One region of the Morganella sp. GD04133 genome, then DNA from elsewhere that is predicted to be linked to it. Evidence: predicted binding sites of a transcription regulator. Region 1 holds the regulator's gene; the other holds the start of a gene.

Region 1 (10,879 bases):
CCTTTCTCCTTCCTTCGCAATCATCACGCAATGTGACAGCCTGCTCTTGTCATTGTTTTTTTCATCCCCATTTATAGATAAGCAATTATCCCGTACTATGGCTGCAACAGCCGTGACCGGGCATATCAGATTCAGCCATAAAAGGGAGTGATGAGACAATGTACCGTTTCTATATTCAGGACGCTTTACCTGCCGGGTGCCTGCCCGCGTATTCGCTGCCGAAAGCAGATCAGCCCCATTATTATGAATTGGATGAAAGTATCCTCAACGCTGCACTGAATATCATGCAGATCTCGGATATCCTGGATACCGATGATGTGCTGGACGATGACTGCTTTAACCGTATCTGGCTGAAAAGCGAGCTGACACCCGCCCGTGCGTCAGAGGTTTATCACTTCTTATATCAGCAGCAGCTGCCGGAACCGGTACCGTCACAGGATGAAATCGCGGCCTTTAAACAGGCGAGAGCCGACGAACTGGCGCTGCTGAGCCGGCGCAGCCCGAAGGAAGGGTATGTGCCTGTCCATAAATTTGCCACACAGGATGCCTGGCGGATCATGCCGGAAGAATGCCTGCTTATTGCCGGTGTTCTGACAGATCACATGCTGGAAGATAACAATATGGTGGTCAGTAACATCGCATCACTGTGCAAAATCAGCCACAAAACACTGGAATATGCCCTGAGAGGCTGGCGTGAGTTTAATTTATTCGCGGCAGAACATGGCGGTTATCAGGTTTGCTGATGATTCAGTCGTTTTTTATGCAAAGATAACACCTGATGTGAATTGATCGCCTGATGCTGACCGCATCAGGCGTTTTTTTATCTGAATAATCAGAACAGATCGCGGTGAAGGGCGCGAATGATATCTTCGGCATCATTGCCCGGCACCAGCAGGCACATGTTGTGTCCGCTTGCACCATAACTGATCATGCGGATATTAAACGGCTCAAGGGCGCTGAAAATGGTTTTACCCAGCCCGTGTGCCCGGGTCAGTTCATTACCGATAACCGCGACCAGCGCCAGATCCTGCTCCACTTCAATACGGCACAGGGCTGATAACTCAGCGGTCAGCTCATCACTGAGCAATGTTCCGTTAGTGTGTGTTGAGCCGACGGTATCCAGTGTCAGGGCAATGCTGACTTCTGACGTGGTAATCACATCCACGGAAATATTATGGCGGGAAAGAATAGTGAAGATTTCCGCCAGAAAGCCGCGCGCATGCAGCATTTTCAGGCTGTGCAGCGTCAGCAGGGTTTGCTGGCGGCGTAATGTCAGGGCGCGGAACAGCGGCGGATTCGGATCATTGTCGCACACCAGTGTGCCGCCCGCGCCGCTCTCTTTGCTGGAGCCGACAAACACCGGGATCCCGCTGCGCACGGCAGGCAGCAAAGTGGCCGGATGCAGGATTTTTGCCCCGAAGTTTGCCATTTCTGCCGCTTCATCAAAGGTAATATGATCAATCGGATAGGCATCCGGCACAATGCGCGGGTCTGTGGTGTAGATCCCCGGCACATCTGTCCAGATATCGACACGCTGACAGCCGAGTGCCTCCGCCAGCAATGCCGCCGTGTAATCACTGCCGCCGCGTCCGAGTGTGGTGGTGCGTCCTGCGGCTTCGCGGCCGATAAATCCCTGGGTGATCACCGTACCCTGTGACAGACGCGGGGCAAGCAGCTGATCACAGCGCGTGCGCAGCACCACGGTATCCGGCTCTGCCCGGCCGAAACTGTCATCTGTCTGCATGACCTCACGGACATCAAACCATTGCGCCTGTGCTCCCTGTTCCCGCAGTACTTCGGTAAACAGCAGCGTCGACATAATCTCACCATGACTGACAATTTCATCCACCAGGGCGCTGGAGGTTGCCAGTGCTGCGGCATCCGACAAGGTGGTGATATTGCCCAGCAGACGGTCAATCTCATTGTGTACCGCTGCGTTTTCCGGCAGACGGGACAGAATTTCATATTGTGTGTCACGAATCTGTTTCAGACATTTTTCACGTTGTGCGCGCGGGCATCCCTGAGCTAATTCGATTAATGCATTGGTGATCCCGGCGGAGGCGGATAACACCACCAGTGCCACACCGGGGGTTTGCAGCACAACCCCGGCACTTTTCTGCATGGCGTCGTAATTTGCCACACTGGTACCACCGAATTTTGCAATAACCTGCTGAGCAGGCGCGGAAGATGCTGACGCCATAATGAATTCCTTATCCCGTAAAGTGAAAAATGTGAGCTGTGTTACACTGATAGAATTATAGGGATTGCCGGAATGAGTCAATATTGATTAACGGATAATCAATATCTTTCATAATGACAGGCAAATTATCGTTTTTTGCGATATTCCGCTCCGGTGCTGGTTTTGTTTCGGTTTTTTGAGCAATATCACGGAATGACAGATGCATAACACCTTTATCGTCAGGACAGAGTACACTTTGTTGACACGATTCAGTTTTGGTTTTCAATGAAAAAGAGAGCTGCAATGAAAAATATTAACCCCACTGATACTGCGGCCTGGAAGGCGCTGGAACAGCATTACAACACAATGAAGACTGTGCATCTCCGTGACTTATTTGCGCAGGATAACGACCGGTTCAGCCGTTTTTCTGCCACGTTCGGTGAAGACATGCTGGTGGATTATTCCAAGAACCGTATCACACAGGAAACCCTCGATAAGCTGCTGGCACTGGCGGAAGAGTGTGATGTGCGTGGGGCTGTCCGCAGTATGTTTTCCGGTGAGAAGATCAACCGGACAGAAAACCGTGCTGTTCTGCACACCGCGCTGCGCCATCGTGATAACACGCCGGTGATGACTGACGGGCAGGATGTGATGCCTGAGGTTCGTGCGGTACTGGAAAAAATGCGTGTGTTCAGTGAGCGGATCATCAGCGGGGAGTGGAAAGGTTATACCGGCAAGCCGATTACCGATGTGGTGAATATCGGTATCGGCGGCTCTGATCTCGGCCCTTATATGGTGACAGAAGCACTGCGCCCGTATAAAAATCATCTGGGCATGCATTTTGTCTCTAATGTTGACGGCACCCATATCGCTGAAACCCTGAAAGAGCTGAATCCGGAAACCACACTGTTTCTGATCGCCTCCAAAACCTTTACCACCCAGGAAACCATGACCAACGCTCACTCCGCACGTGACTGGTTCCTGGCTGCCGCTGAAGACCCGGCGCAGGTGGCGAAACATTTTGCGGCGCTGTCCACCAATGCGGATGCGGTAGCTGAGTTTGGTATTGATACCGCCAATATGTTTGAGTTCTGGGACTGGGTCGGCGGACGTTATTCCCTGTGGTCAGCCATTGGCTTGTCTATTGTGCTCTCTGTCGGTTATGACAACTTCACGCAGTTGCTTGATGGTGCGTATGCCATGGATAAGCATTTCACCGAAACTGAATTCTCACAGAATATCCCGGTGCTGCTGGCGCTGATTGGTCTGTGGTATAACAATTTCTTCGGTGCGGAAACCGAGGCGATTCTGCCGTATGATCAGTATATGCACCGCTTTGCAGCCTATTTCCAGCAGGGGAATATGGAGTCCAACGGGAAATATGTGGATCGTAACGGTAAGGTGGTTTCTCATCAGACCGGGCCGGTTATCTGGGGCGAGCCGGGCACCAACGGGCAGCATGCGTTTTATCAGCTGATCCATCAGGGCACCAAACTGATCCCGTGTGATTTTATCGCACCGGCACAAAGCCATAATCCGCTGGGAGATCACCACAGCAAACTGCTGTCGAATTTCTTCGCCCAGACCGAAGCACTGGCCTTTGGTAAAACCCGCGAACAGGTGGATGCGGAATTTGCCGCACAGGGCAAAAATCCGGCAGAAATGGATTATGTCGCACCGTTTAAAGTTTTTGAGGGTAACCGTCCGACGAACTCCATCCTGCTGAAATCCATTACTCCGTTCAGCCTCGGGGCACTGATTGCGATGTATGAGCATAAGATTTTTGTTCAGGGCGTGATTATGAATATCTATACGTTTGATCAGTGGGGCGTCGAACTGGGCAAACAGCTGGCAAACCGGATTCTGCCGGAACTGGAGGATGACAAGCCGGTTGAAAGCCACGACAGCTCAACCAACGGCCTGATTAACCGGTTTAAAAACTGGCGTTAGTGCTGATTTCGCTTTAACCGCGCATTTTATAAACAAAGCCGCCCTGCATTGCGCAGCGCGGCTTTATTTTTAGCAAAAAATTTTCAGTAACGCGCTCATTTCCTGCCGGGTTTTGTTAAAGTGTATCAGAACGCCTATTATGCTCCTGATAACCGGATATATTCATGACACAAACAGTGATAACACCGCCTATCCGCTGGTTTGATAATGCGGAAACGATCCCTGCCGGGGTGCTGGACTGGTTATCAGAATTAGGGTCAATGACGCGGCGCTTTGAACAGCATTGCAATGAAGTGACGGTAAAACCGTATTGTGAAAAATATATCTCCCGTGAAGCGCTGACTGAAGAAGAGCAGATGCATCTGCCCGGCAGTAGCCGCTACTGGTTACGGGAGGTGGTGTTATATGGTGACGGGGTTCCCTGGCTTACCGGCCGGACAGTGGTGCCGGAGGAGACGCTGACAGGGGAAGAGCAGCAGTTACTGAAAATGGGAAATGTGCCACTCGGGCGCTATCTCTTTACCAGCGGTTGTCTGACGCGGGATTATATCCGCTTCGGGCTGTCAGAAACGCACTGGGCCCGCTGTTCGCGGCTGTGCCTGGCGGGTAAACCACTGCTGCTGACTGAAGTTTTTCTGCCGGCCTCTCCGGCATACCCCGCATAAGTGAATATCTCGGAGAAGAATAACGTGGAACGAAGCATGGTACGCAGCAAGTGGCAGGCATACAGCCGTCTGATGCGGACAGACCGCCCGATTGGCTCACTGTTACTGCTCTGGCCGACCTACTGGGCGTTATGGATAGCGGCCCGGGGCGTCCCGGACTGGCATATTCTGATTATCTTTACCATTGGTGTGTTCAGTATGCGCGCCGCCGGGTGTGTGATTAATGATTTTGCTGACCGGAAATTTGACGGCTCGGTGGAGCGCACCAAGAACCGCCCGCTGCCGCGCGGTGATGTCACGGAAAAAGAAGCCAAAATTCTGTTTGCGGTACTGGTGCTGGTATCATTCGGGCTGGTGCTGACGCTCAATACCATGACCATCTGGCTGTCAGTCGCCGGGCTGGCGCTGGCCTGGGTGTATCCGTTTGTGAAGCGGGTCAGCCATCTGCCGCAGGTGGTGCTTGGCGCGGCCTTCGGCTGGTCGATTCCGATGGCATTTGCGGCGGTCAGTGAATCGCTGCCGGCAGAGTGCTGGCTGCTGTTTGCGGTCAATATTGTCTGGTCTGTGGTGTATGACACTCAGTACGCGATGGTGGATCGCAACGACGACCTGAAAATCGGCGTGAAATCCACGGCTATCCTGTTCGGGCGCTTTGATAAGATGATTATCGGCATATTGCAGCTGGTGATGATTCTGATGCTGTTATTGATAGGGTTGATGGTTAATCTGTCCGGTATCTTCTACTGGTCCCTGCTGCTGGCCGGCGCGTTATTTGTCTATCAGCAGCGCCTGATGGCTGACCGCGAACGCGACCCGTGTTTTCAGGCCTTTATGAATAATAACTATGTCGGGTTTATTCTGTTTCTCGGCATGCTGGTCAGTTATCTGTAAATCCGGATAACCGGCAATAAAAAAGGAGACCGGTCACCCGGTCTCCTTTTTTTGTCCTCAGTACTGACCGCTGTCAGTCAGCCGGATTACTGTCATCACTTTCCGCCGGTATGGATTCTTCCGGCTCCAGGCTGACACTTTCGATAGTCAGGCGGATTTCCGGGGACATCAGTTCTGCCAGCACGTTGTAGAACTCACCGGCATTAGCCTCAATCACATCATCATTGTCATTGATATAGCCTTCTTCACGCAGCGTGCCGACCAGCGTGGCAAACACGGCTTTGTCGAAGAATTCCGGTGCGTTGATGCCGTGCAGAACCGACAGACGCTGTGCCAGCATCCGGCTCTCTTTTTCCAGTGCGGAACGGCTGATTTCCGGGGTGGCATTCAGCAGCGACAGGGTGATCGCATAACGCTGTAATGTCTCGCGGATCCCGGCAGCCAGCAGTTGTAACGGACGGATACGGGCCGGGTTAATCACCAGCATATTATCATCACGGCGGCAGATTAATTGCTGGCGGCACAGTTCATCAATGATGGTATCGAGGATCGCCGGCAGCTCTTCCTGACTGTAACGCATAAACAGCTCGGCTTTCAGCAGCGGATAGATCATCCCGACATGTTCACGCAGCGTATCGGTACTGACACGGCGGTGATGGATCAGGATACTGGTCACCAGAGACGGCAGTACCAGCATATGCAGAATGTTATTCCGGTAGTAGGTCATCAGTACCGCATTCTCACGCGGCAGAATGATGATATCCCCGAGGCTGTCTTTTTCAACCTCGAACTTATTCATCTGCAGAGCATGTTCCAGCAGTTCTTCCGCACTTTTCGCCGGGGTGGTGCTGTCCGGAGAGTACGGCACATTGCGCAGCAGCTGGAGATAGCAGTCGAGCTGTTCGATCAGCTGTTCGCGGGTCAGCGCGCGCTGGCGGGAAGCCAGCAGAGCCGTGGTACACAGGTTGATAGCGTTGGCGGCAGCAGCATTATTGATGCTCACCATGATGTTATCAGCCAGAGAGGTGGCGGTCGGTGTCAGCCAGGACGGACGCTGCGGCTCGACCGGGTCGATTGCGTCACGCCATTCCGGCACCTGTTTTGTCAGGTATTGTGACAACGGGATCGGCTGTCCGAAGTTCACATAGCCCTGACCGAGGTTACGCAGTTTGCGCAGGCCGCGCACCATCTGGATAAAACCTTCTTTCTGTTTGGTGGCACCGCGCAGTTCTTTGGCGTATGTGCCTACTTCCATCACATGCTCATACCCGATATAGACTGGCACCAGGGTGATAGGCCGTGAGTCTCCGCGCAGCATGGCCTGAAGCGTCATCGACAGTGTGCCGGTTTTCGGCTCCAGCAGACGCCCGGTACGGGAACGACCGCCCTCGACAAAGTATTCGATGGAATAACCGCGGGAGAACAGTTCACTCAGATATTCACGGAAAACCGTGGAGTAGAGTTTATTGCCCTTGAAGCTGCGGCGGATAAAGAACGCACCGAGGCGGCGGAAAATCGGCCCCGCCGGCCAGAAGTTGAGGTTAATCCCGGCCGCGATATGCGGCGGCACCAGCCCCTGATGATAGAGCACATAGGAGAGCAGCAGATAATCCATGTGGCTGCGGTGGCAGGGAACATACACTATCTCGTGACCGTCCTGTGCCAGCTGGCGCACCCGTTCCGCATTATGGACATTCAGCCCCTGATACAGGCGGTTCCACGTCCAGCCGAGGACACGATCAGCCACGCGCAGGGCGTCATAGGTGAAGTTAGCAGCCACTTCGTTCATCATGGAAACCGCATTTTGCCGCGCTTTTTCAATGGTGATTTTTTTGGCCTTCGCTTCATCCTCAACGGCTTTTTCAATCGCTTTGGACTTCAGCAGCTTATTGAACAGCTCCTGACGCACCGGCAGCTTCGGACCGATAGCGGCCAGACGCTGACGGGAGAAGTGAATACGGGCGACACGGGCCAGTTTATTGGCGATAATAGTGTCGGTGCCGTGTTCAGAAGCCATTGCGCCCATCGACACCGGCTGTGAGAAGCGGACAAAACTGTCGCGTCCCAGCCAGAGTACGGCGAAAAATTTCTGGATCCCGTTTAACAGACGCAGATGCGGCACACCGTGGTGCCCTTCGCGGCCCGGTGAACGACCAAACATCACAGAGACCGGCAGCATCTGAATATCCAGTGCCGGATTATTACGGTGCAGATCCAGATAGGCGTGGAAAATATGGACGGAATCTTTACGCGGATTCAGGGAGTAATAACGGAATACACGCGGGCCGTCATCAATAAAGACATAGCCCGGTAATGTGGTATTACCGATAACATTATCTTCCAGCGGATCCGGCATGCCCTGTGCAAGACACTGACGACGCAGTGTCAGCAGGTCCGCCTTAGAGTGATAAGGAAGAACATAGAGTGTCGGACGTTGTGTATCCAGCCCCAGCTCACTGACCGGATCCGTCGGGATCGGCTTGCTTTTTACCAATAGTTTTAAAGGTAAATTCAATACGTTATAGTATATTTTACGCCAAAGTGACATAAATGTATGAAGCCTCTTGTTGACAATTCGCGTTCAGCATACCAGAAAGGCGGAGCCAGATCTGTGTTGCGGCAGCAATAAAATCGCGGAAAACGGCAACGCTCAGTCAGGTAATCACATTACTAACAGTGACAGAAATGAAGAAAAATACCGGATTTAAACGATTAATTAAAGCGGCAGGCTATTCAAAAAAAGGACTTATTGCGGCATGGAAAAATGAAGCCGCTATCCGTCAGGAATTGCTGACGCTGATCCCGGCCATTATTATCGCCTTTGTTTTCTCATTTACCGCTGTTGAGCGGGTGCTGCTGATTGGTTCGGTGGTGCTGGTGGTGGTGATTGAGCTTATCAACAGTGCGATTGAGGCGGTGGTTGATCGTATCGGCACGGAGTACCACGAGCTGTCCGGCCGCGCTAAAGATATGGGGTCCGCTGCCGTGTTTATCGCCACATTACTGGGGCTGTTTGTCTGGATTATGCTGTTTATCAGCTGGTTCCAGCGTCTTTAACAGCTGCTTTTTTGTGAAACCTGCGGCGCAACACGTATTTTCCTCATGTTATGGTTCCCAATCCCGGAATACCTGTATATACTCACAGTCTGACTGTATAAACAAACAGGGGGCGAAATGAAAGCACTGACGGCACGGCAGCAACAGGTCTATGACCTTGTTCGTGACCATATTTCGCAGACGGGCATGCCACCGACGCGTGCAGAAATTGCGGCACGCCTGGGTTTTCGCTCTCCGAATGCGGCGGAAGAGCACCTGAAAGCCCTGGCGCGTAAAGGCGTCATTGAGATTGTCTCCGGGGCGTCCCGGGGGATCCGTCTGCTTCTGGAAGAAGAAGAGGATGAAGGTTTACCATTAATCGGCCGTGTGGCGGCGGGTGAGCCTTTATTAGCGCAGGAACATATCGAAAGCCGTTATCAGATTGACCCGATGCTGTTTAAACCGAGTGCAGATTTCCTGCTGCGGGTAAACGGTATGTCAATGAAAGATATCGGCATTATGGACGGTGATTTACTTGCGGTGCATAAAACCCAGGACGTGCATAACGGCCAGGTAGTGGTTGCCCGTATCGAAGATGAAGTGACGGTCAAACGGTTTAAGAAAGTGGGCAGCAAGATTGAGCTGCACGCTGAAAACGAAGAATTCAGCCCGATCGTGGTGGATTTACGGGAACAGAACTTTACTGTCGAAGGTCTGGCAGTGGGTGTGATCCGTAACAACGACTGGCACTGATTTCCCGGACAGCCGCCTGAAAGGGTATCCGCTTAAAAACCACAGTACACCGGAGACGGACACTGTGGTTTTTGTTTTTCAGCGCCCGCGTTTACGCGGCTCATCATGCTCATGGTCATGCCGGCATTTATCTCTGCGGGTACAGGATTCAATATCATAACAAGGGCGGCAGTATCCGTGTGCCTCAATCACACTGTGGCGGATATGAAACTGCGCGGCATCCGCCAGCTGACTGATTTGTGAATCAATTGCCTCACCATCCCGCTCTGTCACACTGTTGCAGCGATCGCAGATAAACAGCACCGACGTATGGCTGGGTTTATCAAAATGCGGGCACATCACAAAGCTGTTGGTGGATTCAATTTTGTGGATAAATCCTTGCTCCAGCAGGAATTCCAGGCCGCGGTAGATGGTCGGCGGTTTTGCCTGCGGCTCGGTTTCACGAAGCAGATCCAGCAGCTCATAGGCACTGATGGCACCGGGCTGATCGGCGATCAGTTGCAGTATCGATTTTCGCTGAGACGTCATGCGTACACTGCGGGACAGACACAGTGCTTCTGCTTTTTTTAATAAAGTCTGAATATCAACAGGTTGCATGACATCACCTTCCGTTAATCAATAAATATATGAACAGCTCACTCTAGCATGAATTCCGGCAGAATAACCGGTATCCGTGCTATTTTGTCAAAAAAGGGCTGCCAATTCAGGGCAAATTATGGTGAGCTGTCAGGGCAAACACATAAAAAGCACATGATAATAAAATGGAGTCCTGAATGAGTATCGAAACGGTTCGTGCCTGGTTCGGCACGCATGCCCCGGATGTCACGATTATTGAAACCACACAGCCGACCGCCACGGTCAGCCAGGCCGCAGATGTTCATGGCGTCCGCCCCGGCCAAATCTGCAAAACACTTTCCTTTAAGCTGACAGATGACAGTGCAATCCTGATTGTGATGGCGGGGGATGCCCGGCTGGATAATAAAAAATTCAAAACACAGTTCGGTTGCAAAGCCAAAATGCTGAATGCAGAGGAAGTGGTGCAGTTTACCGGTCATCCGGTCGGGGGAGTCTGTCCGTTCGGGCTGCCGGTACCGCTGGCTGTTTATGCGGATCATTCGCTCCGGGAATATGACACTGTATTACCGGCGGCGGGGTCAGCCAATTCCGCTGTCCGGCTGACACCTGTACGACTGGCGGAACTGACAAACGCACAGTGGCTGGATGTTACCACCCAGCCGGTATAAACCAGACAGCACCACAACCGCGGTGCTGTATCACGTCAGTATTCCGGCAGGCGGGTATCCGGTTCCGTATTGACGCCGGCATCGGTGCTGCCGGTGAACATATTGTCATCAGGAAGATGATGACGGGTAAAAAAAAGCAGGCTGTCTTCAATAAAATAGTA
Region 2 (10,879 bases), on a different contig from region 1:
TTCGCCAACTTATTCGCCCCGTTATTTGATTATCTGGTGGTTCAGGCAAACATTAAACGGAGAAAAGCACGTGGCTAATGAAAAAACGAAAAACAAGGACAGTGTCGCAAGAACGTTTATCGTTGTCTTCGTCCTTTGCCTTGTGTGTTCGATAGTCGTGGCTGGTTCTGCTGTGGGGCTGAAGTCCACGCAGCAGGCACAGATTCTGCTGGATAAGCAGCGTAACATTCTGGATGTGGCCGGGTTACTGACGCCATCCATGACGGCGGACGAAATCGATGCAGTCTATAAAAAATTCATCAGAGCAAAAATGGTGGATTTAAAAACCGGTCAGATGACGGACAGCACCGGCAAATACGATCTCAATGATGAACTGCGCAGTGATGAGACCAGTATTGCCCTGTCACCGGAAGAAGATCTGGCGAAAATCCGCCGCCGTGCCAACAGCGCGGAAATCTATCTGGTACAGAATGAGCAGGGTGAAACCAGTAAAATTGTTCTGCCGGTTTACGGCTCCGGTCTGTGGTCGGTGATGTATGCCTTTGTCGCGATTGATGTTGACGGTATCACTTCCGAAGGGATCTCTTACTATCAGCACGGTGAAACCCCGGGGCTGGGTGGTGAGGTGGATAACCCGCAATGGCGTAAACAGTGGATTGGTAAAAAGCTGTTTAATGAAGACGGTATGCCGGCCATCAAAATTGTCCGCAGCGGCACCACTGACAGTCCGTACGGCATTGATGGTTTGTCCGGTGCGACACTGACCTCAAACGGCATCCAGCATATGTTTGATTTCTGGCTGGGTGACAACGGTTTTGGCCCGTTCCTGAAAACAGTACGCGAAGGAGCGTTGAATCATGGCTGATAGTAAAGAAATTAAACGCGTTCTTCTCGGACCGTTATTAGATAACAACCCGATTGCCCTCCAGGTACTGGGTGTGTGTTCGGCGCTGGCGGTGACCACCAAACTGGAAACTGCTCTGGTTATGACCATCGCGGTAACGCTGGTGACGGCATTCTCCAGCATGTTTATCTCGATGATCCGTAATTTTATTCCGGGTAGTGTGCGGATTATCGTTCAGATGGCAATTATCGCCTCGCTGGTTATTCTTGTTGACCAGATTTTGCGGGCCTATGCCTACGGAATCTCCAAACAGCTTTCTGTATTCGTCGGTCTGATCATTACCAACTGTATTGTGATGGGACGTGCGGAAGCGTATGCCATGAAAGCGCCGCCGCTTGAAAGCTTTATGGACGGTATCGGTAACGGCCTGGGTTACGGGGTGATCCTGCTGCTGGTGGGCTTTTTCCGTGAACTGATTGGTTCCGGCAAACTCTTTGGCGTGACCGTGCTGGAAACAGCGCAGAACGGCGGCTGGTATCTGCCGAACGGCCTGTTCCTGCTGGCACCAAGTGCATTCTTTATTATCGGCATGCTCATCTGGGGGATCCGTACCCTGAAACCGTCACAAGTCGAGGAGGATTAAGATATGGAACATTATATCAGTCTCTTTGTGCGGGCAGTGTTTATTGAAAATATGGCGCTGGCCTTTTTCCTCGGGATGTGTACGTTCCTCGCGGTGTCGAAAAACGTCAAAACGGCGTTTGGTCTCGGCGTGGCGGTTACCGTGGTGCTGGGGATTTCGGTTCCGGCAAACAACCTGGTGTACAACCTGCTGCTGCGCGACGGCGCACTGATGGAAGGGGTGGATTTAAGCTTCCTCAACTTCATTACCTTTATCGGGGTCATTGCGGCGCTGGTACAGATTCTGGAGATGATTCTGGATCGCTATTTTCCGGCACTGTATAACGCGTTGGGGATCTTCCTGCCGTTAATCACCGTAAACTGTGCAATTTTCGGTGGTGTGTCCTTTATGGCGCAGCGTGACTACAACTTTACGGAGTCTGTGGTTTACGGGTTTGCTTCCGGTATCGGCTGGCTGCTGGCGATTGTGCTGATGGCCGCTATCCGCGAGAAGATGAAATACTCTGACGTACCGGCCGGCCTGAAAGGGCTGGGGATCACATTCGTGACCACCGGACTGATGGCTCTGGGCTTTATGTCCTTCTCCGGCGTACAGTTATAAGGGTGAAACGCAATTATGGATATCGTTATTTTAGGCGTGGCAATGTTTACCCTGATTGTTCTGGCGCTGACCGCATTGATTTTGTTCGCAAAATCAAAACTGGTGAACACAGGGGACGTTAAGATTGAAATCAACGGCGATGCGGAGAAAAGCTTCGACGCACCGGCCGGTGACAAATTACTGAATGTACTGTCCGGTCAGGGGATTTTTGTCTCCTCAGCCTGCGGTGGTGGCGGAACCTGCGGCCAGTGCCGTGTGAAGATCAAAGAAGGCGGCGGTGATATTCTGCCGACAGAAGTGTCGCACATTAACAAACGCGAAGCGCGTGAAGGCTGCCGTCTGGCATGCCAGGTGAATGTGAAACAGGATCTGAAAATTGAGTTGCCGGAAGAGATCTTCGGGGTGAAAAAATGGGAGTGCGAAGTTATCTCCAATGATAACAAAGCGACGTTCATTAAAGAGCTGAAACTCAGAATCCCTGACGGTGAAAGTGTGCCGTTCCGTGCCGGTGGTTATATTCAGATTGAATGTCCGCCGCATGTGGTCCGCTATGATGAGTTTGATGTGCCGCAGGAATACCGTGAGGACTGGGACAAGTTTAACCTGTTCCGCTATGTGTCTGATGTGAAAGAGCCGACAGTGCGTGCTTACTCCATGGCGAACTATCCGGAAGAGCACGGCATTATCATGCTGAACGTGCGTATCGCCACACCGCCTCCGCGAGTGCCGGATGCCCCTCCGGGGATTATGTCCTCTTACATCTGGTCACTGAAACCGGGTGATAAAGTGACAATTTCCGGGCCGTTCGGGGAATTCTTTGCGAAAGATACCGATGCGGAAATGATCTTTATCGGTGGTGGTGCCGGTATGGCACCGATGCGTTCGCATATCTTCGATCAGCTTAAGCGTCTGCATTCCAAACGCAAGATGTCTTTCTGGTATGGTGCGCGTTCAAAACGTGAAATGTTCTATGAGGAAGATTTTGACCAGCTTCAGGCTGAAAATGAAAACTTCACCTGGAACGTGGCGTTGTCTGATGCCCTGCCGGAAGATAACTGGGACGGATACACCGGGTTTATTCATAATGTTCTCTATGAGCATTACCTGAAAAATCACCCGGCACCGGAAGATTGTGAGTTCTATATGTGCGGGCCGCCGATGATGAACGCCGCCGTGATCAAGATGCTCAAAGATCTGGGTGTGGAAGACGAAAATATTATGCTGGATGACTTCGGCGGCTGATTTCCGCCCCCTGTCATAACGAAACTGCGCCCACACCTGTGGGCGCAGATGATCTGAAATCAGACTGGATTGTGTATGGTAAAAATAAAACGGGCTTTTCTGCCGCTGGCACTGTTGACCTTGTTACTGAGCGCGTGCGGTGATAACACACCGGAAGCACAGCAGGTCACCCTGAACGGCAAAACGATGGGTACCTATTACGCGATAAAATATGTTGCTGATCAGAAAGATCCTCCGGCGGAATCACTGCAGAAAGGCATTGATGTGGTGCTGGAAGAGGTCAATGACCAGATGTCCACCTACCGGCCGGATTCTGAACTCAGCCGTTTTAATCAGAGTCGTGAGGTGAATACACCGTTTCCGGTCTCTGCCGCGACGGCAAAAGTAGTTCGTGAGGCTATCCGTATTAATCAGCTGACAGATGGCGCACTGGATGTCACGGTCGGCCCGCTGGTGAATTTATGGGGATTTGGTCCGGAAGGACGGGTGACCCATGTACCGACAGAGCAGGATATTGAAACCCGCCGTCAGTGGACCGGGATTGATAAACTGAAGGTTGAAGGCAATAATCTGATTAAGACTGTGCCGGAACTGTATGTCGATCTGTCCTCGATTGCCAAAGGCTACGGGGTGGATGCGGTGGCGGACTATCTGGAATCGCAGAATATCCGCAACTATATGGTGGATGTGGGCGGTGAAGTCCGGACTCAGGGCATTAACGGCAAAGGCAAACCGTGGCGCATTGCGATTGAAAAACCATCATCGCAGGGGCTGAGCCAGTCTGCACAGGAAATTATTGAGCCGGGTAATGCCTCTGTGGCGACATCCGGGGATTACCGGAATTATTTTGAAGAAAATAATGTCCGCTACTCACATACCATTGATCCGAAAACAGCACGTCCGATTAACCACAATCTGGTATCGATTACCGTTATTGCAGATAATTGCATGAGTGCGGATGGCTTTTCTACCGGGCTGAATGTGCTTGGGCCGGAGCGTGGTCTTGAAGTGGCGAATGCACAAAATATCCCTGTCTTTATGATTGTCAAAACAGAGAAGGGATTTGAAGAGCGCTACAGTGAGGCATTTAAGCCCTATTTGCAGCAAAAATAAAAGGAGGTGGCTGATATGGTGATAAAAGTATTTATCGCAACCTTTATCCTGTTCCTGGTCGCGTTTCTGGGAATGTCTCTCGGCTATATCATTAAGCGCAAGAGCATTCAGGGAAGTTGCGGCGGGCTGAGCAGCATTGGTGTCGAGAAAGTCTGCGACTGTCCTGAACCGTGTGATGCCCGGAAAAAACGGATGGCACGTGAAGCTGCCCGCGAAGAGAAACTGAATAAAAACCGGATTGTATAGATTCGGAAGATATAACAAAGGCGCATTAACGCGCCTTTGTTTATTATTGGCAGGATAACAATACGGAATCAGTAATAACGATAGTCTGATGTCACAATAGCGGTATTTATCACAATAATATTATTGGCCTGATTCCCTTCAGTGATACTCTGCCAGAGTGCTTTTTCACAATTACCGTAAGTATCTGTCTGCTGACAGGTATAAATTGTTTTTACCCGGCCCAGCGGCGTATGTTGTGTCTGTGTCTGCCGGATAACCTGACGGTCATCATTATACGCAAATTCATAGTTCAGCTGAGGAAGCCCGTTACTCCGCGATATAATTGCATTTATCTGCCGATCCTGACGCCAGTCGTAACGGATTTCGCCGCCGGTGTCTGCGGAATCACCTTTTGATACGGCGTGTGTAATCAAACCATTCTCATAAAAAAAATCGGTTTCCATATGCGATTTTTGGGTATTGCCGCCACTGTTGCTTTCGGATTCGGCACGGACGATTTGTTTTTGATGATTATAGAAAAGGCGACTGCGGGCATGAATCAGAGTGACAGGGGCTTTTCCGCTGCCATGCAGTTGTGACGTGAATAATAAGCTATAACCCTGCTCCGTCATCTTACCTTCGGAATACATCCGGTTCTGTAACCCCGGGTAGTGCTCAGTGATTTCCAGCGAAAAGTAACTGAGTTCACCACACGGCGTCAGGTCATATTGCCCGTTAATTATAATATTGCTGTTCTTGTTGTCCGGGGAATGCGCTGTTGTGATGACAGATTTTACCGGGCCGTTAATCATACCGGCACCCAGAATAATAAAGTTGCTGCTGCGTGTTTCATCTGAATACACATCGCAGTCTGCATAAGAATAAACGCTGAATAACAGAAAAAAGAATCCTGTAAAAACAATGAAGGATTTTGGGGGTGAATGTAAATCGAAAAACAGGTTGCTTATCACCGCATGGTCTCCAGGATGTTTCTTATAGTTATAACAAAAGTGACCTGATAAATAAATTACTATAATTAATGAGATTTGTTGAAGTTATAAAATATTATGCAGGCTGGCAGGGAAAGGCGGAAGGCAGTAAATAAGAGTGAAATTGACAATATATCCGGTTTCACTCTTATTTTTCAGCACGGCAAATTTACCCGTAATAACACGCGGATTAATTATTTAATTTTCATATTGAGCAGGGAATCGACCATTACACCATCTGCCCCCAGCTCTGTTGCCAGCTGTAAATCAGCGGGTGTTTTAATGCCGAACAGAATAACCCGGTCTTTATTATTTTTGCGGAAACAATCCATGGCGGTTTTATCCCAGGTCAGCACAACCGGAGAGCGGGCTTCACCCAGTGTGAAGGTTTCAACCACATCCACGTTGCGGTGCAGTTCAAAGCCATACCAGCGCGGCTGCGGATTATCTGCCAGGTCACAGGTGTGTCTGAGCAGGCTGTCGGCCAGGGCATTACGGGTGGTATTACGGCTTTCAAATACGGGGATTGATGACGGCAGAGTAGCCAGATAATCCTGCCCGGTTGAATAGACGCGGACACGGTTTTTGGCTTTATGACGGGTCAGAACTGCATCCAGCTGTTGTGCGAAAACTGCCGGTGAGGCATCCGGCGATTTGATATCGAGATAGAAAAAGGTATCCGGATAACGCCTCAGGACGGTATCCAGTGCCGGAACAGAGGCTTTGATGTGGGTTTTATGTTTCTGATTATAATCCCGGGCTGCATCGGTCTGTGCCAGCTCCGCAGCGCTGTAACCGGAAACCGGGCCCGATTTGTCAGTCAGGGATTTCAGATCAGACGGGCGGTATAACACGACCTGGTTATCTTTTGATAGCTGAAGGGTGATCCAGATGGCATCTGCTTTGTTATCCAGCGCCTTATCGATGGCGTACAGGGTGTTTTCAGGGGCATCCGCCGTGGCGGCGCGGTGGGCAATAATTTGCGGGGCTGCATGGGCTGTCATAACAATGCCACTCAGGAAAAGGGCTGAAAGTATTTTTTTCATAATCCGTCCGTCAAAAAGAAAGAGAGCAGGTGTGATATCATGCTGTTGTAGCGGAGTAACATGACAACCGGATGTAATCACAGAAAAAAAAGACAAACTTGCAAATTTCAGCCCACTGATTGACGTGGTGAATAATAAGCAGATTAACCAATTTGAATTACAGTGATTTTAACTGTATATTTAAACAGTGTTGTTGGTGAGCAGGAGAGGCGGATGCGTAAAATCATTCATATTGATATGGATTGCTTTTATGCGGCGATTGAAATGCGTGACGATCCCCGTCTGCGCGATATTCCGCTGGCAATCGGCGGCAGTTCCGACCGGCGCGGCGTGATTGCGACCGCTAACTATCCGGCGCGGCGCTTCGGGGTACACAGTGCGATGTCAACGGCAAAAGCACTGCAGCTGTGTCCGCATCTGAAAGTGATCCCGGGGCGGATGGAGCTGTATAAAACCACCTCCCGCCATCTGCATGCGATTTTTGCCCGTTATACCTCACTGATTGAACCGCTGTCTCTGGATGAGGCGTATCTTGATGTGACGGACAGTCCGCAGTGCCGGGGCTCTGCCACACTGATAGCGGAAGCGATCCGCAAAACCATTTTTTCCGAACTGGGGCTGACCGCCTCTGCCGGCGTGGCTCCGGTAAAATTCCTTGCCAAAATCGCGTCTGATCTGAATAAACCCGACGGACAGTACATTATCACGCCGGAGCAGGTGGCGGATTTTGTGCTGTCACTGCCGCTGCGCAAAATTCCCGGTGTGGGAAAGGTGACGGCAAAACGTCTGGCCGATCTCGGGCTGGAGACCTGCCGGGATGTGCAGCATTATGATCAGATCTCGCTGCTGAAACAGTTCGGAAAGTTCGGGCAGATCATCTGGCAGCGCAGTCACGGTACCGATGAACGACCGGTTTGCCCGGACAGGGAACGAAAATCTGTCGGCGTCGAACGGACGCTGGCGGAAGATATTGCCTCGTGGGATGAGTGTCAGACGATTATTGATGAGTTGTTTCCGGAGCTGGAGCGCCGTCTGGCAAAAGTGTCACCGGATCTGCGGATCGCCCGTCAGGGCATTAAACTGAAGTTTGCGGATTTTCAGCAGACCACACAGGAACATGTCCATCAGGTGCTGGATAAAGCGGATTTACTGAAAACGGCGGAACTGGCCTGGGAGAGCCGCCGGGAAGGGCGCGGCGTGCGGCTGGTGGGGCTGCATGTGACACTGCGCGATCCGCAGCTTGAGCGGCAGTTGCTGCTCGGGTTCTGAGGCGGAAGCAAAAACGGCGGGACAATGTTATCCCGCCGCTGGACTGAATGGCGTTGTTATGCTTTCTCAGGGATCGCTTTTAAGATAGCGGTCAGTAACTGCCAGTACTGCCCGACACTCTTGATATGCACTTGTTCATCCGGCGAGTGAGCACCGGTGATGGTCGGCCCGATGGAGACCATGTCCATCTCCGGATACGGTTTTTTGAATAAACCGCATTCGAGACCGGCGTGGATAACCATGATGTTCGGGGTTTTATCAAACAGCTGCTGATAGGTTTCGCTGACCAGATGCATGACCGGAGAGTCTGCATCCGGCTGCCAGCCCGGATAGCCGCCTTCGGCAACAATCTCTGCGCCGGACAGTGCCGCCAGCGAGGTCAGCATGCTGACCACAGAGGATTTGCCGGATTCAATCAGGGAACGTACCAGGCAGATAACCTGCACACGGTCATCGCTCATTTTCACCACACCCACGTTCAGTGAGGTTTCGACCACGCCCGGAACCACGTCACTCATGCGGACCACACCGTTCGGCATGACATTGAGCATATTGATAAAACGGGACTGCACATCGGCGGTCAGGACGCCCTGAGCGGCGGTTACGGCTTCCAGGGTGACGACCAGGTTTTTCTCTTTCTGCGCCAGTTCTTCTCTGAGCAGCGCTTCAAAGGTTTGCGCCAGTGATGTCAGCTGAGTGGCTTTATCTGCCGGTACTGCCAGGGTGATGTGGCCTTCGCGCGGAATCGCGTTGCGCAGTGTACCGCCCTGAAAATCAACCAGACGCGCACCGAGTTCTGCGGCGTGACCGGCCAGGAAACGGGCCAGTAATTTGTTGGCATTGCCGAGGCCCAGATGAATATCGCCACCGGAATGGCCGCCTTTGAGACCTTTAAGCGTCAGGGTAAAGGTGCTGTAACCGGCCGGAACGGCTTCGCGGCTTAGTGCCAGGGTGGTGGTGACGTCAATACCGCCCGCACAACCCATATAGATTTCGCCTTCTTCTTCGGAGTCGGTGTTGATCAGGATATCAGCCTGTAACCAGCCCGGCTGAAGACCGAATGCGCCGTCCATCCCGGCTTCTTCTGTCATGGTCAGCAGGACTTCCAACGGCCCGTGTTTGACTGAGTCATCAGCCAGCACCGCCAGCGCGGAGGCCATACCGATGCCGTTATCCGCCCCTAATGTGGTGCCTTTCGCGGTTACCCAGTCGCCGTCGATATATGGCTGAATCGGATCTTTTTCGAAATCGTGTGCGGTATCATTATTTTTCTGTGGCACCATATCCAGGTGAGCCTGCAGAACGACCGCTTTGCGGTTTTCCAGGCCCTTGCTGGCCGGTTTGCGGATCAGGATATTACCGACGCTGTCACGTTCAACGTGGAATTCCTTTTCTTTTGCCCATTCAATAATATGTGCAGCCAGTTGCTCTTCGTGGTAGGACGGATGAGGAATAGAGCAGATTTTGGCAAAAATATCCCACAGCGGCTGCGGAAATAATTGTGATAGTTCAGACACGTTCGATCTCCTGTTACTGCATTTTTCATTATTAGGGGGAGGATACCCGAAGGCGGCCGGTAACGCTGTTTAAAATGAGCGGTCGCGAATATCCGATGTCCGGAGAATAGCAAATTCTCACACAAAGTGCGTGTGTCATAACAGGGAATTATGATGAATTTGTCAGATGCTCTGGTCTTTGGCGGTTCAAGTCACTATAATCTCGCGCAACCTTTTTTCCGCAAAAAAGACTCTTTTCTGTAAATCATCAAGCCGGGATCAATCTGATATGAGCGAAAAATACGTCGTAACGTGGGATATGTTGCAAATGCATGCCCGTAAACTGGCACAGCGTTTAATGCCAACCGAACAATGGAAAGGCATTATTGCCGTAAGCCGCGGTGGTCTGGTACCGGGTGCTTTACTCGCTCGTGAACTGGGTATCCGTCATGTGGATACTGTCTGCATTTCCAGCTATGATCACGACCATCAGCGCGATATGAAAGTCCTGAAAAAAGCCGACGGTGACGGTGAAGGATTTATCATTGTTGATGATCTGGTGGATACCGGCGGTACCGCTCAGATGATCCGCGATATGTATCCGAAAGCGCATTTCGTCACAATTTTTGCCAAACCGGCCGGTCGTCCGCTGGTTGACGATTATGTGGTTGATATCCCGCAGGATACCTGGATCGAACAGCCGTGGGATATGACTGTCAGCTTTGTTAAACCCATCTGCGATCAGTAAGCGAATGCCATGACACAACAGAACCTGTCAGAAAAACTGTTTAAGCCGAAAATCAAACACCCTGAGACATCAGCACTGGTGAACTTTACCCGTTCCGGGATGAAGGAAGTCAAGGGCAGCGTCCTGAGCGGATGTACACATCCGGGCTGGTATCGCATGATTAACCGCTTAATGTGGGCCTGGCGGGGGATCCCGCCGCTGGAAACCGAAGAGGTTCTCAGCCGTATCGCGGCATCTGATGCCCCCCGCAGTGATGATGCACTGCTGGATACGGTGATCGGCTACCGCCGCGGTAACTGGGCTTATGAATGGTCTCAGCAGGCGATGTTGTGGCAGCGCAAAGCGCTGGAATTTGAATCCGGCGAAAAAGCCTGTGAAGCCTGGCTGCTTGCCGCAAATCTGTACAGTATTGCGGGATATCCTCATTTAAAAGGGGATGAGCTGGCGGATCAGGCTACCGTTCTGGCAAATCAGGCGTATGAAAACTCCGCCCGGTTTGCCGCATATGAACTGAAAAAAATTGAATTCAAAATGGAGAGCGGCGGAAACATCTGCGCTTTCCTGCACCTCCCGCCGGGGAAAGACAGTGCGTTTCCGGTGGTGATGATGTGCGGCAGTCTGGATAATCTGCAAAGTGATTACTGCCGCTACTTCCGTGACTATC

The links. The regulator LexA, encoded in region 1, represses DNA repair genes until DNA is damaged. The targets are predictions, from matches to a motif close to TNCTGTATGTACATACAGNA.
Region 2: dinB (DNA polymerase IV) is a predicted target of LexA. The motif match lies at 6,873-6,892, and genes of this name have one in related genera.

The regions. Positions count from the first base shown of each region.
Region 1 covers NZ_JAODZS010000049.1:8,163-19,041, forward strand. The annotation lists gene N7387_RS19075 (hypothetical protein) at 159-743, shown strand; gene lysC (lysine-sensitive aspartokinase 3) at 833-2,200, opposite strand; gene pgi (glucose-6-phosphate isomerase) at 2,483-4,129, shown strand; gene ubiC (chorismate lyase) at 4,294-4,794, shown strand; gene ubiA (4-hydroxybenzoate octaprenyltransferase) at 4,831-5,685, shown strand; gene plsB (glycerol-3-phosphate 1-O-acyltransferase PlsB) at 5,759-8,233, opposite strand; gene N7387_RS19105 (diacylglycerol kinase) at 8,371-8,742, shown strand; gene lexA (transcriptional repressor LexA) at 8,860-9,474, shown strand; gene zur (zinc uptake transcriptional repressor Zur) at 9,553-10,071, opposite strand; gene N7387_RS19120 (YbaK/EbsC family protein) at 10,248-10,718, shown strand; gene N7387_RS19125 (helix-turn-helix transcriptional regulator) at 10,754-10,879, opposite strand, start outside.
Region 2 covers NZ_JAODZS010000026.1:31,391-42,269, forward strand. The annotation lists gene N7387_RS13880 (NADH:ubiquinone reductase (Na(+)-transporting) subunit B) at 1-78, shown strand, start outside; gene N7387_RS13885 (Na(+)-translocating NADH-quinone reductase subunit C) at 71-865, shown strand; gene N7387_RS13890 (NADH:ubiquinone reductase (Na(+)-transporting) subunit D) at 858-1,487, shown strand; gene nqrE (NADH:ubiquinone reductase (Na(+)-transporting) subunit E) at 1,491-2,087, shown strand; gene nqrF (NADH:ubiquinone reductase (Na(+)-transporting) subunit F) at 2,103-3,329, shown strand; gene N7387_RS13905 (FAD:protein FMN transferase) at 3,405-4,442, shown strand; gene nqrM ((Na+)-NQR maturation NqrM) at 4,461-4,688, shown strand; gene N7387_RS13915 (hypothetical protein) at 4,757-5,530, opposite strand; gene N7387_RS13920 (glycerophosphodiester phosphodiesterase family protein) at 5,851-6,660, opposite strand; gene dinB (DNA polymerase IV) at 6,916-7,971, shown strand; gene pepD (beta-Ala-His dipeptidase) at 8,028-9,488, opposite strand; gene gpt (xanthine phosphoribosyltransferase) at 9,757-10,215, shown strand; gene frsA (esterase FrsA) at 10,225-10,879, shown strand, end outside.